Regions from separate parts of the Psychrobacillus psychrodurans genome, predicted to be linked through region 2. Evidence: a T-box and tRNA genes for the amino acid it is inferred to sense, from the RefSeq annotation. Region 2 holds a T-box; the other holds one or more tRNA genes.

Region 1 (8,248 bases), 300 kb from region 2:
TCTTTTATCTAGGTTAATTAAATTACTCTACCCTTAATCATACATCTTTCTACACATTTCAGCACACATTTAGCCATAAATTTATGCTAAAATTGAGATTGGATTCTTTTAAAGGAGAGAAAAATTATGTCACATGAATTTCAAGCAGACAAAGGTTGGCGCGTTTGGTGGAAATTAACAAGGCCACATACCCTTACTGCTTCATTTGCACCTGTTTTTTTAGGTACAATGATTGCCCTATACGAGGCAAATATTGACTGGCTATTATTTATTGCTATGTTATTAGCTTGTCTTCTTATACAAGCTGCTACAAATATGTTTAACGAGTATTATGATTTTGTACGAGGACTTGATAGTGAGGAATCGGTTGGTATCGGTGGTGCCATTGTACGTAATGGTGTAAAACCCAAAACCGTTATGCAACTAGCATTATTACTATATATTATTGCTGCCGCCTTAGGAATCTATATTTGTTACGAAAGCTCTTGGCTATTGTTAATTGTCGGTGCAATTTCCATGGCCGTTGGATATTTCTACACAGGTGGACCTTATCCTATTTCTAGTACACCCTTTGGAGAACTATTTAGTGGATTGTTTATGGGGATGCTAATCGTTTTAATTGCAGTATTTATCCAAGTAGGTTCAGTACCGCTATTTGCTATTTTATTGTCTGTACCAAGTGCCCTTCTTGTTGCCGCGATAATGCTCTCTAATAATATTCGCGATCTAGTAGAAGACACAGCAGGTGGACGAAAAACGATGGCTATATTAGTTGGGCGGAAAAATGCCATTGCAATTCTAGCTGCTTATTTTGTATTATCTTATCTTTGGATAATTGGTATGGTAGTTTTACAAATAATCACTCCATGGAGTTTATTGGTCTTGTTAAGTGTGAAGAAACCAATACATGCTATTAAATTATTTAAACAAACAGAAAATCCAGTTCAAGTAGCACCAGCTATGAAAGACACTGCACTAACAAATACAATTTTTGTGTTCCTGTTAGGTATAGGTTTATTGATTGGCTATTATCTATAATAATTAAAAAACCAGAATACTAGCGTTTTGCTAGTATTCTGGTTTTTTGCTTATTTGAATGATAATAATTCTGCTTTAACTACTCCTTTTTTATCAACAAGCTTGATAATACCGATTCCTGGTGCGATATAATACGTATCGCCATTGTTTATACGAACAACTACCACGTTTTGGAATGTTCCGGCTTTTACTTTAACTGTGCTAGTAGTACTTTCCACATTTACATTATAGAAAGCTTCATCGTTGTCCTCTGTTAGATAGTATTCTTTCGTTTGTTTTCCTTCAATTAAAGGTAAAGCGAGGTCGAGTATGACCCAATCTGTATGACTTACACCAAACGCTAAACGATTTTTACGTTCAATATAAGTAAAACTATTTAGGGAATCACCTTTCTTCATTAAAAAAGCTTCAGTAATATCATATTCAGAATTATATGAATCACTAACAGTAAATTCATTTTGTGTATTTTCAGTAAAACTAGGGGAATAAACAAGCTTCATCCCTGTCTTTGGCTTAAGCCCACCAATTACTTCTTTATTAAGCAAGGCAAGCTTGCTTTTAGAAGGCGTTTCATATTTTACTTGAGAACCTTTTTGTACGTAACTACTTGCTCCTACACCATATAAACCACCATTTGTTCCCTTATACGTATAAACTCTGTATTCATCACCTTTTTTTAGTGTGCGTACTTTATTAAGTGATCCATTTGAGCCTACTTTAACTAAATTTGTGTTTGCTAGAATTGTAACCTTACCTATTTGTCCTTGTTTTAACTCAGTTTTTCCCCACATAACTTTGCTTGTGGATGCATCGACTTTCATATTACCTAGGTTGGAAATACCCAAAGCTAAAAAAGCTACAAGAACCAATTTACTAATTTTTTTTAACACTTTTAACCTCTCCCTTCGCCAAGCGTTATATCATATCTAGGTATTATCTGATATCAAAGGACATTTTGCTATATAAATGATATTAGCTTTACATACCATAACATAAGGAAAGAAATAAGAATATAAAAAAAGGTAACCAATGATTGGTTACCTTTTTTGAGTATGACCCCTACGGGATTCGAACCCGTGTTACCGCCGTGAAAGGGCGGTGTCTTAACCGCTTGACCAAGGGGCCAATATATGGCGGAGAAGGAGGGATTTGAACCCTCGCGCCGGTTGCCCGACCTACACCCTTAGCAGGGGCGCCTCTTCAGCCACTTGAGTACTTCCCCATATATGGCTCCGAAGGTAGGACTCGAACCTACGACCGATCGATTAACAGTCGATTGCTCTACCACTGAGCTACTTCGGAATAATGGTGGGCCTAAATGGACTCGAACCATCGACCTCACGCTTATCAGGCGTGCGCTCTAACCAGCTGAGCTATAGGCCCATTACTTGGAGCGGGTGAAGAGAATCGAACTCTCATCATCAGCTTGGAAGGCTGAGGTTTTACCACTAAACTACACCCGCATTACTATGGTGGCTCAGGACGGAATCGAACCGCCGACACAAGGATTTTCAGTCCTTTGCTCTACCGACTGAGCTACTGAGCCTCTTCAATTTTAAATGAAGCTAATTTTTCAAGCCAAATTTTCAATTGATATGTATTAACATTCATATATAAATGGCGGTCCCGACCGGGATCGAACCGGCGATCTCCTGCGTGACAGGCAGGCATGTTAACCGCTACACCACGGGACCATTTGGTTGCGGGGACAGGATTTGAACCTGCGACCTTCGGGTTATGAGCCCGACGAGCTACCACTGCTCCACCCCGCGACGTTAATATATTTACAAAATCTGTGGTACTTTGCTTAAGAATAATGAGACATCTTCTTCGGCTTACAGCTGCATCAATTAGATTAAAATGGAGGAGGAAGAGGGATTCGAACCCCCGCGCGGTATGACCCGCCTGTCGGTTTTCAAGACCGATCCCTTCAGCCAGACTTGGGTATTCCTCCAAGATATTGATGGTGGACCTTGCAGGACTCGAACCTGCGACCGGACGGTTATGAGCCGTCTGCTCTAACCAACTGAGCTAAAGGTCCTTAAGATGGCGGCAGAGGGAGTCGAACCCACGACCTTTCGGGTATGAACCGAGTGCTCTAGCCAACTGAGCTACACCGCCAAGATTTCAAACTTTTTATAAATGGTGGAGCCTAGCGGGATCGAACCGCTGACCTCCTGCGTGCAAGGCAGGCGCTCTCCCAGCTGAGCTAAGGCCCCGAAAATAATAACTGGTCGGGAAGACAGGATTCGAACCTGCGACCCCTTGGTCCCAAACCAAGTGCTCTACCAAGCTGAGCTACTTCCCGTCAAATATGGTGCGCTCGGCAGGACTCGAACCTGCAACCTCTTGATTCGTAGTCAAGTGCTCTATCCAATTGAGCTACGAGCGCATATGTTTTTCATAAAAGTGGTGCCGAGGACCGGAATCGAACCGGTACGGTAGTCACCTACCGCAGGATTTTAAGTCCTGTGCGTCTGCCAGTTCCGCCACCCCGGCACTTTAGTGAATCTTTGGAGCGGAAGACGAGGTTCGAACTCGCGACCCCCACCTTGGCAAGGTGGTGTTCTACCACTGAACTACTTCCGCTCGGTTATTAAATTAAATGGTGCGGGTGAAGGGAGTCGAACCCCCACGCCTTGCGGCGCTAGATCCTAAGTCTAGTGCGTCTGCCAGTTCCGCCACACCCGCATACATTATTCACTATAAAGTGATGAGCCATGTAGGATTCGAACCTACGACCCTCTGATTAAAAGTCAGATGCTCTACCAACTGAGCTAATGGCTCTAAAAATGGTGCCGGAGAAAGGACTTGAACCCTCAACCTACTGATTACAAGTCAGTTGCTCTACCAGTTGAGCTACTCCGGCAGGAGTAAATATATGGTGGAGGATGACGGGCTCGAACCGCCGACCCTCTGCTTGTAAGGCAGATGCTCTCCCAGCTGAGCTAATCCTCCTGGGTAAATTATGTATTTATTGCAAGCCCAGCGACGTCCTACTCTCACAGGGGGAGACCCCCAACTACCATCGGCGCTGAAGAGCTTAACTTCCGTGTTCGGTATGGGAACGGGTGTGACCTCTTCGCCATCATCACTAGACTTGAATAATTAATGAAAGACAAGTTTTATTATACCAACTCTGTAGAATATTACAAGAGTTATTTTAAAAAAATTTATTCTTTCAAAACTGGATAAACGACATTGTTACGTTAAACAAATTTGGTTAAGTCCTCGATCGATTAGTATTCGTCAGCTGCACGTGTCGCCACGCTTCCACCCCGAACCTATCTACCTCATCGTCTTTGAGGGATCTTACTTACTTGCGTAATGGGAAATCTCATCTTGAGGGGGGCTTCGTGCTTAGATGCTTTCAGCACTTATCCCGTCCACACATAGCTACCCAGCGATGCTCTTGGCAGAACAACTGGTACACCAGCGGTGTGTCCATCCCGGTCCTCTCGTACTAAGGACAGCTCCTCTCAAATTTCCTACGCCCACGACGGATAGGGACCGAACTGTCTCACGACGTTCTGAACCCAGCTCGCGTACCGCTTTAATGGGCGAACAGCCCAACCCTTGGGACCGACTACAGCCCCAGGATGCGATGAGCCGACATCGAGGTGCCAAACCTCCCCGTCGATGTGGACTCTTGGGGGAGATAAGCCTGTTATCCCCGGGGTAGCTTTTATCCGTTGAGCGATGGCCCTTCCATGCGGAACCACCGGATCACTAAGCCCGTCTTTCGACCCTGCTCGACTTGTAGGTCTCGCAGTCAAGCTCCCTTCTGCCTTTACACTCTTCGAATGATTTCCAACCATTCTGAGGGAACCTTTGGGCGCCTCCGTTACACTTTAGGAGGCGACCGCCCCAGTCAAACTACCCGCCTGACACTGTCTCCTACCCGGGTTACGGGTATGGGTTAGAATTTCAATACAACCAGGGCAGTATCCCACCGACGCCTCCTCCGAAGCTGGCGCTCCGGGCTCTAAGGCTCCTGCCTATCCTGTACAAGTTGCACCAAAATTCAATATCAAGCTATAGTAAAGCTCCACGGGGTCTTTCCGTCCTGTCGCGGGTAACCTGCATCTTCACAGGTACTATAATTTCACCGAGTCTCTCGTTGAGACAGTGCCCAGATCGTTACGCCTTTCGTGCGGGTCGGAACTTACCCGACAAGGAATTTCGCTACCTTAGGACCGTTATAGTTACGGCCGCCGTTTACTGGGGCTTCAATTCGCACCTTCGCTTGCGCTAAGCACTCCTCTTAACCTTCCAGCACCGGGCAGGCGTCAGCCCCTATACTTCACCTTACGGTTTTGCAGAGACCTGTGTTTTTGCTAAACAGTCGCCTGGGCCTATTCACTGCGGCTCTTCTAGGCTATGCACCCAAAAGAGCACCCCTTCTCCCGAAGTTACGGGGTCATTTTGCCGAGTTCCTTAACGAGAGTTCTCTCGCTCACCTTAGGATTCTCTCCTCGACTACCTGTGTCGGTTTGCGGTACGGGCACCTATCACCTCGCTAGAGGCTTTTCTTGGCAGTGTGAAATCAGGAACTCCGGACATACGTCCTCGCCATCACAGCTCAATGTTACAGAATGCGGATTTGCCTACATTCACACCTTACTGCTTGGACATGCATAACCAACAGCATGCTTACCCTATCCTTCTGCGTCCCCCCATTACTCAAACGGTGGTTTGGTGGTACAGGAATATCAACCTGTTATCCATCGCCTACGCCTATCGGCCTCGGCTTAGGTCCCGACTAACCCTGAGCGGACGAGCCTTCCTCAGGAAACCTTAGTCATACGGTGGACGGGATTCTCACCCGTCTTTCGCTACTCATACCGGCATTCTCACTTCTAAGCGCTCCACCAGTCCTTCCGGTCTGACTTCAACGCCCTTAGAACGCTCTCCTACCACTGATACCAAAGGTATCAATCCACAGCTTCGGTGATTTGTTTAGCCCCGATACATTTTCGGCGCAGCGTCACTCGACCAGTGAGCTATTACGCACTCTTTAAATGATGGCTGCTTCTAAGCCAACATCCTGGTTGTCTAAGCAACGCCACATCCTTTTCCACTTAACAAATACTTTGGGACCTTAGCTGGTGGTCTGGGCTGTTTCCCTCTTGACTACGGATCTTATCACTCGCAGTCTGACTCCCAAACATAAATCATTGGCATTCGGAGTTTGTCTGAATTCGGTAACCCGGGATGGGCCCCTAGTCCAAACAGTGCTCTACCTCCAAGATTCTAACGTTTGAGGCTAGCCCTAAAGCTATTTCGGAGAGAACCAGCTATCTCCAGGTTCGATTGGAATTTCTCCGCTACCCACACCTCATCCCCGCACTTTTCAACGTGCGTGGGTTCGGACCTCCAGTAAGTGTTACCTTACCTTCATCCTGGACATGGGTAGATCACCTGGTTTCGGGTCTACGACCACATACTCATTCGCCCTATTCAGACTCGCTTTCGCTGCGGCTCCGTCTTCTCAACTTAACCTTGCATGTAATCGTAACTCGCCGGTTCATTCTACAAAAGGCACGCTATCACCCATTAACGGGCTCTAACTACTTGTAGGCACACGGTTTCAGGATCTATTTCACTCCCCTTCCGGGGTGCTTTTCACCTTTCCCTCACGGTACTGGTTCACTATCGGTCACTAGGTAGTATTTAGCCTTGGGAGATGGTCCTCCCGGATTCCGACGGAATTTCACGTGTTCCGCCGTACTCAGGATACACTCAAGAGAGAATGAATTTTGGACTACGGGGCTTTTACCCTATCCTGCGGACCTTTCCAGATCGCTTCGTCTAACTCATTCCTTTGTAACTCTATGTAGAGTGTCCTACAACCCCAAGAGGCAAGCCTCTTGGTTTGGGCTATTCCCGTTTCGCTCGCCGCTACTCAGGGAATCGATTTTTCTTTCTCTTCCTCCAGGTACTTAGATGTTTCAGTTCCCTGGGTGTGTCTCAGATGCGCTATGTATTCACGCAAATGTACTGCTCCATTACGAACAGTGGGTTTCCCCATTCGGAAATCTCCGGATCAAAGCTCACTTACAGCTCCCCGAAGCATATCGGTGTTAGTGCCGTCCTTCGTCGACTCCTAGTGCCAAGGCATTCACCGTGCGCCCTTATTAACTTAACCTAAAAGTTAAAAAGTCTTACACGTTGTGATTACGTAAATAATCACAACAGAATTTCTTGTTGTTTATTGTTTCAATGTCGTTTTATCCAGTTTTCAAAGAACAAGTATCGAATCTTCATATAAAAATGAACATTCAAAACTGAACTGCAAAACGTTAAGATACGAATAAAGATTCGTATTCCGATATTATCCTTAGAAAGGAGGTGATCCAGCCGCACCTTCCGATACGGCTACCTTGTTACGACTTCACCCCAATCATCTGTCCCACCTTCGGCGGCTGGCTCCCGTAAGGGTTACCCCACCGACTTCGGGTGTTACAAACTCTCGTGGTGTGACGGGCGGTGTGTACAAGGCCCGGGAACGTATTCACCGTGGCATGCTGATCCACGATTACTAGCGATTCCGGCTTCATGTAGGCGAGTTGCAGCCTACAATCCGAACTGAGAACGGTTTTATGGGATTTGCTCACCCTCGCGGGGTTGCGACCCTCTGTACCGTCCATTGTAGCACGTGTGTAGCCCAGGTCATAAGGGGCATGATGATTTGACGTCATCCCCACCTTCCTCCGGTTTATCACCGGCAGTCACCTTAGAGTGCCCAACTGAATGCTGGCAACTAAGATCAAGGGTTGCGCTCGTTGCGGGACTTAACCCAACATCTCACGACACGAGCTGACGACAACCATGCACCACCTGTCACCGCTGTCCCCGAAGGGAAAAGCCTATCTCTAGGCCGGTCAGCGGGATGTCAAGACCTGGTAAGGTTCTTCGCGTTGCTTCGAATTAAACCACATGCTCCACCGCTTGTGCGGGCCCCCGTCAATTCCTTTGAGTTTCAGTCTTGCGACCGTACTCCCCAGGCGGAGTGCTTAATGCGTTAGCTGCAGCACTAAGGGGCGGAAACCCCCTAACACTTAGCACTCATCGTTTACGGCGTGGACTACCAGGGTATCTAATCCTGTTTGCTCCCCACGCTTTCGCGCCTCAGCGTCAGTTACAGACCAGAAAGCCGCCTTCGCCACTGGTGTTCCTCCAAATCTCTACGCATTTCACCGCTACACTT
Region 2 (8,248 bases):
ACAATTAAACCACCTATTCCCCCAACGACAATTATAAGAAAAGTAATAATTAAAACAATTTTTCTAACAAGTTTCACTTCTTTTTTCTTATTTTTCATTTTATTAAACATAATATCTTTTTTTGTTTCATTTCCCACGGGTTCTCCCCCTTTATCTCCATCTCATTATACAAGAAAACATATAAAAGAACAAAAGCCCAAGTACTCTCTAGACAGAAACCAATTTCTATTGTTTTCGATGAGTCTTGGACAGACTTTTTGCGATATTATTACCGATTTTACTTTTAGGGATGCTGGTTACTCTCCTGCAATTCTTAGAAACAGGAAAGTACGTTTTTGGATAACTATAGAAAAAATACTTTTCTATCGGCAAGTCGCTTCTTTGGTCATCAATATACCTTGATTATTGGAACTATGTAAAAAAGAACTAAGCAAAGAAAAAGGTGAATGAGGCTTCCCTCATCCACCTTGAATAGATAATCTTATTCTTCGTCTTCGTCTTCTTGCTCATCTAAAAATGTACTTAACATTTCTTCGATCATATCCCATTCAGCATCAGATTCAACAGGAAGTAATTCTCCGTCTTCTCCATCTTCATTAGGAGTGAAAGATGATGCATGAATTTCGATTTCTTCATTTTCATCCTCTTCTGCTCCTATTGGATAATAAAGTACATAGGATTTTCCATATTCGTCTGATTCAAATGTGAAAAGCACGTTACAAAGTTGTTCATTTCCATTCTCATCTACAATTGTAATATTTTCTTGACCGTGGTCCATTTGCAGTCACCTCATCTATTTTTTCTATCAAGATAGCCTTGTAAAATCATTACAGCAGCCATCTTGTCGATCACTAACTTACGTTTTTTACGACTTACATCAGCATCTATTAACATACGTTCTGCAGCCATCGTTGTCAATCGTTCATCCCATAATGTGACAGGTAAATGATATTTCTCGGTTAATAGCTTAGCATATTGTTCAGAAGCTTCAGCACGTGGACCAATAGAATTATTCATGTTTTTTGGAAATCCAACAACAAATTCTGTTACATTATGCTCTTTCACGAGTTCATCAATTCGTTCTAGACCAAACTCAAAACTTTCTTCATGTATCTTTATTGTTTCAATACCTTGAGCAGTCCAACCTAGTGCATCACTAATTGCCACTCCAACAGTACGAGAACCAACATCTAAACCCATAATTCGCATCGTTAAGCCTCATTATTTTTTTTAATATAAAATTTCACTAGTTCTTCTAATATTTCATCTCGTTCAAGCTTTCGAATCATATTTCGTGCATCTTGATGGCGAGGAATATAAGCTGGATCACCTGACAATAAATAGCCTACAATTTGATTGATAGAATTATACCCTTTTTCTTCTAGTGCAGAGTGAACTTGGATCATAACATGTTTTACTTCTTGTTCCATCGATTCTTCAGGGAAATTAAATTTCATCGTTTTATCAAAAGAGCTCATGATCAGCACCTCGCTTTCCATTTTTAATGATTAAACTAATGTATCTATTGTATTAGTATACCCTATTTTGGAAATAATTTAAACTGATTTAATATATTCCAACACAGAACTTAATGCATTTTCAAGTTTACTTGCATCTTTAGCACCAGCCATGGCAAAGTCCGGTCGTCCTCCACCTTTACCTCCGCATTGCTCTGCTACTAGTTTGACGATATTTCCAGCATGATAGTTCCCACCAACGATATCCTTTGTTACTCCTGCAGAAATCATTACTTTATCCCCATCAACTGCACCTAAAACAATGACTGCTTTTTCAAGCTTTTGTTTTAAATCGTCCATCATTTGACGTAATTGGTTATTATCCTTCGCATCTACTTTTACAGATAACACAGTTACATCATTTACTTTTTGTGCAGATGATAGGACAGAAGAAGCTTGGCTATTTGCTATTTTTGCAGAAAGTGACTCATTGTCTTTTAGAACATTTTTTAGCTCTTGTAATGTTTGAGAGACCTTATTCACTAAATCTTTTGGCTGTGCCTTCAATAAATTTGCTGCTTCACTTAATATATGTTCTTCTTCTTTAACTATTTCATAAGCGCCTTTACCAGTTACAGCTTCAATACGTCTAGTACCTGCCCCGATTCCACTTTCTGAAAGGATTTTAAAGAATCCAATTTCTGAAGTGTTTTGAACGTGAATTCCACCGCATAGCTCTAATGAGAAATCTCCCATTTTTACTACCCTTACAATATCACCATATTTTTCGCCGAATAATGCCATTGCTCCCATTTGTTTAGCTTCGTCAATATTATGAAAACCAGTAACTACCGGGATATTATCCCACACTTTTTCATTAACTATACGCTCTATTTGCTCAAGTTCTTCTGTTGTTACTTGTCCAAAATGAGAAAAGTCAAAACGTAAACGATCAGGACCAACATAAGAACCAGCTTGGTTTACATGTGTCCCTAATACATCTTTCAATGCTTGATGTAAAATATGTGTAGCTGAGTGATTTTTAATCGTATGTCCGCGAAGTGAATTGTCGACAGTTGCCTTTACTTCAGCATCTGTAATTATCTCACCTGACTCAATAACTACTGTGTGCAGATTTTGTCCATTTGGAGCTTTTTGGACATCTTTTACATATCCTTTAAATGTATCATTTTCAATTACACCATGATCGGCAATTTGCCCACCACTTTCAGCGTAGAAAGGTGTTTTAGTTAATACTACTTTCACTTCCTCGCCTTCATGAGCTGATTTAACTAATACTTGATCACGAACTATTGACGTAACTTTAGTAGATATACTCATCGTGTCATATCCGATAAATTCACTTTCATCATGTAGATTTCCAAATACTTCGGATTGCACCTGCATAGAATCTACATTTTGTCTTGCAGCACGAGCACGCGAACGTTGTGCTTCCATTTCTGATTTAAAGCCATCATGGTCTACAGTCATATTTGCTTCTTCTGCATATTCTTCCGTTAATTCAATTGGGAAACCATACGTATCATATAATGTGAATGTTGTAGTTCCGGGGATGTAAGATTCACCTTTAGCTTGTTGTTCTTCAATAACCTTTTCTAATATAGCTAAACCATCATGTAATGTTTCATGGAATCTTTCTTCTTCAGTTTTAATAACACGCATGATGAAATCCTGTTTTTCTGTTACTTCTGGATAGAAATCTTGCATAATTTTCCCTACAACTGGTACAAGTTCATGTAAAAATGGCTTTTCAATTCCTAATTGTTTTGCAAAACGAACTGCTCTACGAAGTAATCTTCTAAGGACATATCCTCTTCCTTCGTTTGACGGTAATGCACCATCTCCAATTGCAAATGCAACTGTACGAACATGGTCCGCAATTACTTTAAATGCAGTATCATCAACTTCATTTGCACGATACGACTTTCCAGAAATTTGTTCTGTTTGGCGAATAATTGGCATGAATAAATCAGTATCAAAATTTGTTGGAACATCTTGTACCACACTAGCCATACGCTCCAGACCCATGCCAGTATCAATATTTTGTTTTGGTAATGGTGTGTACGTATTGTCTGGATTATGATTAAATTCTGAGAACACTAAATTCCAAATTTCTAAATATCGTTCATTTTCTCCACCTGGATACAACTCAGGATCGTTCATATCATTTCCGTAGCTTTCTCCACGATCATAAAAAATCTCCGAGTTCGGACCACTTGGACCTTCCCCAATATCCCAGAAATTACCTTCTAAACGAATAAGTCTTTCTTCCGGAATTCCGATTTCATCCTTCCAAATATTATATGCTTCTTCGTCCTCTGGATGAATTGTAATAGATAATTTTTCTGGTTCAAAAGCAATCCACTTAGAATCTGTTAAAAACTCCCAAGCATAATGGATCGCTTCTTTTTTAAAGTAGTCACCAATAGAAAAGTTTCCTAGCATTTCAAAGAAAGTATGATGTCTAGCTGTTTTTCCAACGTTTTCAATATCGTTTGTGCGAATAGATTTTTGCGCATTCGTAATACGAGGGTTTTCAGGAACAACACGCCCGTCAAAATATTTTTTTAATGTCGCTACACCACTGTTGATCCAAAGCAAAGATGGGTCGTTGATTGGTACAAGTGGAGCTGAAGGTTCCTGTGAATGTCCTTTTTCCATAAAAAAGTCTAAATACATTTGTCTAATTTGAGCACCTGTTAATTGTTTCATGTTTAGTTCCTCCTAATGATTTGTATTAGTGATTTGTAGACGTTGATGATTTTAATATTCGGATCAGCTTTCGGCAATAAAGATTTAGTTCCGTTAAAGGGAGCATAGATGAAGTTTCTATACGAATGTGAGCTACCGCACACTACGCTAGCTTCGAAACATGAAAGTGCGTTGTAACGGAAATCAACAGTATTACTTTACTTCACTAAAAGCCAAAACAAATAAAAAAAGCCCTCATCCCTAAAAAAGGGACGAAAGCTGTTGTTTCGCGGTACCACCCTAGTTACACAGTAGAAATTCTACTATGTCTCTCAAGAAGCCTTAACGCGGCCAGACGACAGGTTTTAACTGCATTCAAGAGTAGCTTTCCTATATGTTAGATCAGTGAATTCTTTCAGCCAAGGAATCCATCTCTAGTCAGCTAACAATTAGTACTTTCTCCGTCAACATTTTACTATATGCAATTGATTATAAAAAACAAATCGCTTTGTGTCAATTGTCTGTATCCATAAATTGATACGGATTGACACCATTCATGCCTACTAGAGGATCTATCATATGATAATTTTCAGCAGTCAGATAGGTGACGTCCTTTTGAGTCACTTCCGATTCCTTAACTATTTCTTTTTCCTCTTGTTGCCCTGATTCTTCTACATTGGATAAACGTTCTTTTAAACTAGTCAATCTTTGAAGATCATCAGTTCTTTCTACTCCAAACTTAAATACTTCTGGATCCCCACATAATATAAGAAAGTTTTTAGCTCGTGTTATTCCTGTATAAAGTAAATTTCTTCTTAACATCTTCATATAACTTCTTGTTATAGGCATAATAACCGTTTGAAATTCACTACCTTGTGATTTATGAACTGAACAGCAATAAGCTAAAGTAAGCTGATTCAAATCATTTTTTTCGTATGTTACTTCATTTCCATCAAAAGAAACTATTAACATTTCTTTTTTCTCGACTGTTTCAGCAGCTCTGAAAATACTAATGACTTCCCCCATATCTCCATTAAACACGTGGCTCTCTGGCTGATTGACTAGTTGAAGAACTTTATCCCCAATACGATAAATAGTTTCACCAAATACCATTTCTTTTCGCTTTCCATCTGTATTCGGATTAACCATTTCTTGAATCATTTTGTTAAGCGCATCAATACCTGCCGGCCCTCTATACATAGGTGCTAAAACTTGCATATCCCGAATGGAAAGTCCTTTGGATAAAGCACTTTTTAATACTTGTTCTACTACTTTTGGAATTTGTTCGGTAGAAGCCTTAATGAATGAACGATCCTTTGTCTTGTCTAATAAAGATGCCGGAACCATCCCTTGCTTCATCTCATGGGCAAGTTCTATAATCGAGGATCCCTCTGCTTGGCGATAAATATCCTTTAGTTCAACAGTTGGAATTCGTTTAGAGGCGAGTAAGTCCTTTAATACTTGCCCTGGTCCTACTGGCGGAAGTTGATCTTGATCCCCAACAAAAATCACTTGCGCATCTTTCGGAATAGCTTTTAATAGTTGGTATCCTAACCATGTATCTAACATAGATGTTTCATCAATGATAATTAGTTTGCCTTCGATTTCTTTACCTTCGACGTCTGCATCCTCTTGCCCAGTAAATCCTAATAATCTATGAATAGTCATAGCAGGTAATTCTGTCGATTCACTCAGGCGTTTAGCAGCTCTACCCGTAGGTGCGGCTAATACTACAGGAAATGGTTTCTTGTCCTTTATCCATTCCTTCGGATCTAACGAAAGTCCATGTAGTTCTGCATATAGTTCGACAATCCCTCGTACTACGGTTGTTTTACCCGTACCAGGACCGCCAGTAAGTAATGTCACGCTTGCATTTAACGCAGTCTCAATCGCATTAATTTGTGTCGGGGCATATTGCACACCTAGGCGCTCTTCAATACTTCCAAGATGCTTTTTCATCTCAGCTAATGGAAATTGATGATGTGTATCATTTTCAGCTAGTAGAGTTTCTATTTTAGAGCCAATTCCAACTTCGGAATAATATAAAGAAGGAATATAAAAACGATTCACTTCGCCGACTATCCGACTTTCTTCTGCAAGTTCAATGCAGCATTTACTAATTGCCTCATACGGAATTTCCTCACGCTGAGCAGTTTCTAATAGCTTTTTAACTGATTCTAATAATTGCTCTGCATATAAAAATACATGACCTTCTCCTAACGAAGCAGTTTGAAGGAGGTGATATATCGCTGCCTTGATACGATCGGGGTGGTTTCCTTGAATACCTAATTTATAGCCAAGCTCATCAGCTCGAACAAAACCTACCCCCTCTACTTCTTCAATAAGACGGAATGGGTTTTTAGTAAGTACGTTGAGTGTTTCTTCTCTATAAGCTTGATAGATTTTCATAGCGATTTGAGGTCCAAATCCCCACTCATTAAGTTGAATCATCACTTTTTCTAGGCCTAAATTTTGTTCTAAAACCGCTCGTAATGTTTGTTTTTTTTCTTCAGCAAGACGTGGAACTACATCTAAGGCTTCGGGATCATCCAAAATTTTATTAATAGCATTTGGTCCAAGTTTTTTTACAATTTGTTCTGCAGTTTTGCGACCAATACCTGTGAACATATCGCTCGAAAGGTAATGAATGATTCCTTGTTCCGTCGCTGGCACTTCTTTTTGGAACGTTTCCACTTGAAATTGAACACCATATTTCGGATGGTTTTTAATATATCCAATAAATTTATACGCCTCTTCTAGTACTAAAGGAGGAAAATAACCAGATACAATTATTTCCTTGTCTATGTATGTAGTGTTTGTGGATTTGATTTTTAATTTTATGATAGAAAATAAGTTTTGAGGATTATGAAAAATGGAAACGATAGGACGACCTGTAATAAATTGTTTTTCATTATTTATATCGTTGGTCATAATACCGCCTCCAAAGTTTCATTAATTGCGTAGAGAAATCATGTCGTACACATAGCGTGCCTGATCATAATTAGGTTGAAGCGTAAAGGCTTCTTTTAAATGAGATAATGCAGCCTCTGTATTAGATGTAGAAACAGCATATAAAACACCCAGATTGTAGTGTGCATCTGCATTTTCCGCATCTGCCTCTACTATTTCTTTGAATACTGGTTCTGCTTGTTCGAACATCTCTAAGCTAGCGAGGGTAATTCCATAGGACAATTTTACCTGGTTATCCTCAGGAGCCAGCTCATAAGCTCTTTGAAAATATGGAAGTGAAAGCTTTGTTAAATTTTCTTTTTCAAGACTCTTCCCTAGCATATAAAATGCGTCTGGACCTTCAATACCACTAGCGATTGCTTTTTCATATAACTTTGCAGCTTCCTCAAATCTCTCAGCATTATAGTATAAATTTGCAAGACTATAATAAGCTGTTGCTGCATCCTCGTCTAATGTAATTGCTTTTTGGAAAAACTTCTCTGCCCGCTCATCTTCATTCATTGACGACAAAAGATTTCCAAAATTAATATAACCGATTGCCTCATCCGGATTTTCTTCAATTGCTTTCGTAAAAAGCTCTACTGCTTTTTCGTAATCTTCTTCTTGTATAGCTTGAATTCCTAATTCATTGTAGTTCATGTTATTACCTCCAGTTATCCAACATAATCCAGTTTAAGCCCATCTTTGAAAACTTCATCAATTGTAGCTCCACCTAAACATTCATCACCTTGGTAGAATACAACTGCTTGTCCTGGTGTAATAGCACGCACTGGCTCGTCAAATATTACTCTAACTCGATTTGTATCTATTAACTCCACAAGTACACCAACGTCCTCTTGACGATAACGGAACTTTGCTGTTGCTTGGAAAGTTTGTGGTTTTTCTATTGTTGTTGTAAAAGATAAATCGGTTGCAGTTAGGCTAGTCGAAAACAATGCATCATTGTTTATATTTTGCCCAACTAGAAGTACATTTCTGTCCAAGTCTTTCCCGATAACGAACCAAGGATCACCTGAACCTCCAATTCCAAGACCATGTCGTTGACCAATTGTATAGTACATCAGTCCATCATGCTGTCCCATAACTATTCCATCCATTGTTTCCATGGC

What was found. A T-box is a leader RNA that pairs with one kind of tRNA and senses whether it is charged. The one in region 2 lies ahead of alaS (alanine--tRNA ligase), so its partner is inferred to be a tRNA-Ala.
Region 1: it has a tRNA-Ala gene. The T-box ahead of alaS (alanine--tRNA ligase) is inferred to sense a tRNA for this amino acid. The anticodon was not compared.

What each region holds. Positions count from the first base shown of each region.
Region 1 covers NZ_CP189791.1:2,667,772-2,676,019, forward strand. Annotated here, with positions in the region: gene ACQCPR_RS12900 (1,4-dihydroxy-2-naphthoate polyprenyltransferase) at 127-1,038, shown strand; gene ACQCPR_RS12905 (hypothetical protein) at 1,089-1,928, opposite strand; tRNA gene ACQCPR_RS12910 (tRNA-Glu) at 2,092-2,163, opposite strand; tRNA gene ACQCPR_RS12915 (tRNA-Ser) at 2,170-2,260, opposite strand; tRNA gene ACQCPR_RS12920 (tRNA-Asn) at 2,266-2,340, opposite strand; tRNA gene ACQCPR_RS12925 (tRNA-Ile) at 2,345-2,421, opposite strand; tRNA gene ACQCPR_RS12930 (tRNA-Gly) at 2,428-2,501, opposite strand; tRNA gene ACQCPR_RS12935 (tRNA-Phe) at 2,509-2,584, opposite strand; tRNA gene ACQCPR_RS12940 (tRNA-Asp) at 2,657-2,732, opposite strand; tRNA gene ACQCPR_RS12945 (tRNA-Met) at 2,736-2,810, opposite strand; tRNA gene ACQCPR_RS12950 (tRNA-Ser) at 2,900-2,992, opposite strand; tRNA gene ACQCPR_RS12955 (tRNA-Ile) at 3,003-3,079, opposite strand; tRNA gene ACQCPR_RS12960 (tRNA-Met) at 3,086-3,159, opposite strand; tRNA gene ACQCPR_RS12965 (tRNA-Ala) at 3,182-3,257, opposite strand; tRNA gene ACQCPR_RS12970 (tRNA-Pro) at 3,270-3,346, opposite strand; tRNA gene ACQCPR_RS12975 (tRNA-Arg) at 3,354-3,430, opposite strand; tRNA gene ACQCPR_RS12980 (tRNA-Leu) at 3,449-3,537, opposite strand; tRNA gene ACQCPR_RS12985 (tRNA-Gly) at 3,553-3,627, opposite strand; tRNA gene ACQCPR_RS12990 (tRNA-Leu) at 3,645-3,729, opposite strand; tRNA gene ACQCPR_RS12995 (tRNA-Lys) at 3,753-3,825, opposite strand; tRNA gene ACQCPR_RS13000 (tRNA-Thr) at 3,832-3,907, opposite strand; tRNA gene ACQCPR_RS13005 (tRNA-Val) at 3,921-3,996, opposite strand; rRNA gene rrf (5S ribosomal RNA) at 4,022-4,137, opposite strand; rRNA gene ACQCPR_RS13015 (23S ribosomal RNA) at 4,258-7,186, opposite strand; rRNA gene ACQCPR_RS13020 (16S ribosomal RNA) at 7,383-8,248, opposite strand, start outside.
Region 2 covers NZ_CP189791.1:2,363,726-2,371,973, forward strand. Annotated here, with positions in the region: gene mltG (endolytic transglycosylase MltG) at 1-137, opposite strand, end outside; gene ACQCPR_RS11435 (DUF1292 domain-containing protein) at 482-778, opposite strand; gene ruvX (Holliday junction resolvase RuvX) at 790-1,209, opposite strand; gene ACQCPR_RS11445 (IreB family regulatory phosphoprotein) at 1,212-1,478, opposite strand; gene alaS (alanine--tRNA ligase) at 1,557-4,190, opposite strand; T-box leader at 4,435-4,646, opposite strand; gene recD2 (SF1B family DNA helicase RecD2) at 4,683-7,100, opposite strand; gene ACQCPR_RS11460 (tetratricopeptide repeat protein) at 7,122-7,778, opposite strand; gene mnmA (tRNA 2-thiouridine(34) synthase MnmA) at 7,793-8,248, opposite strand, start outside.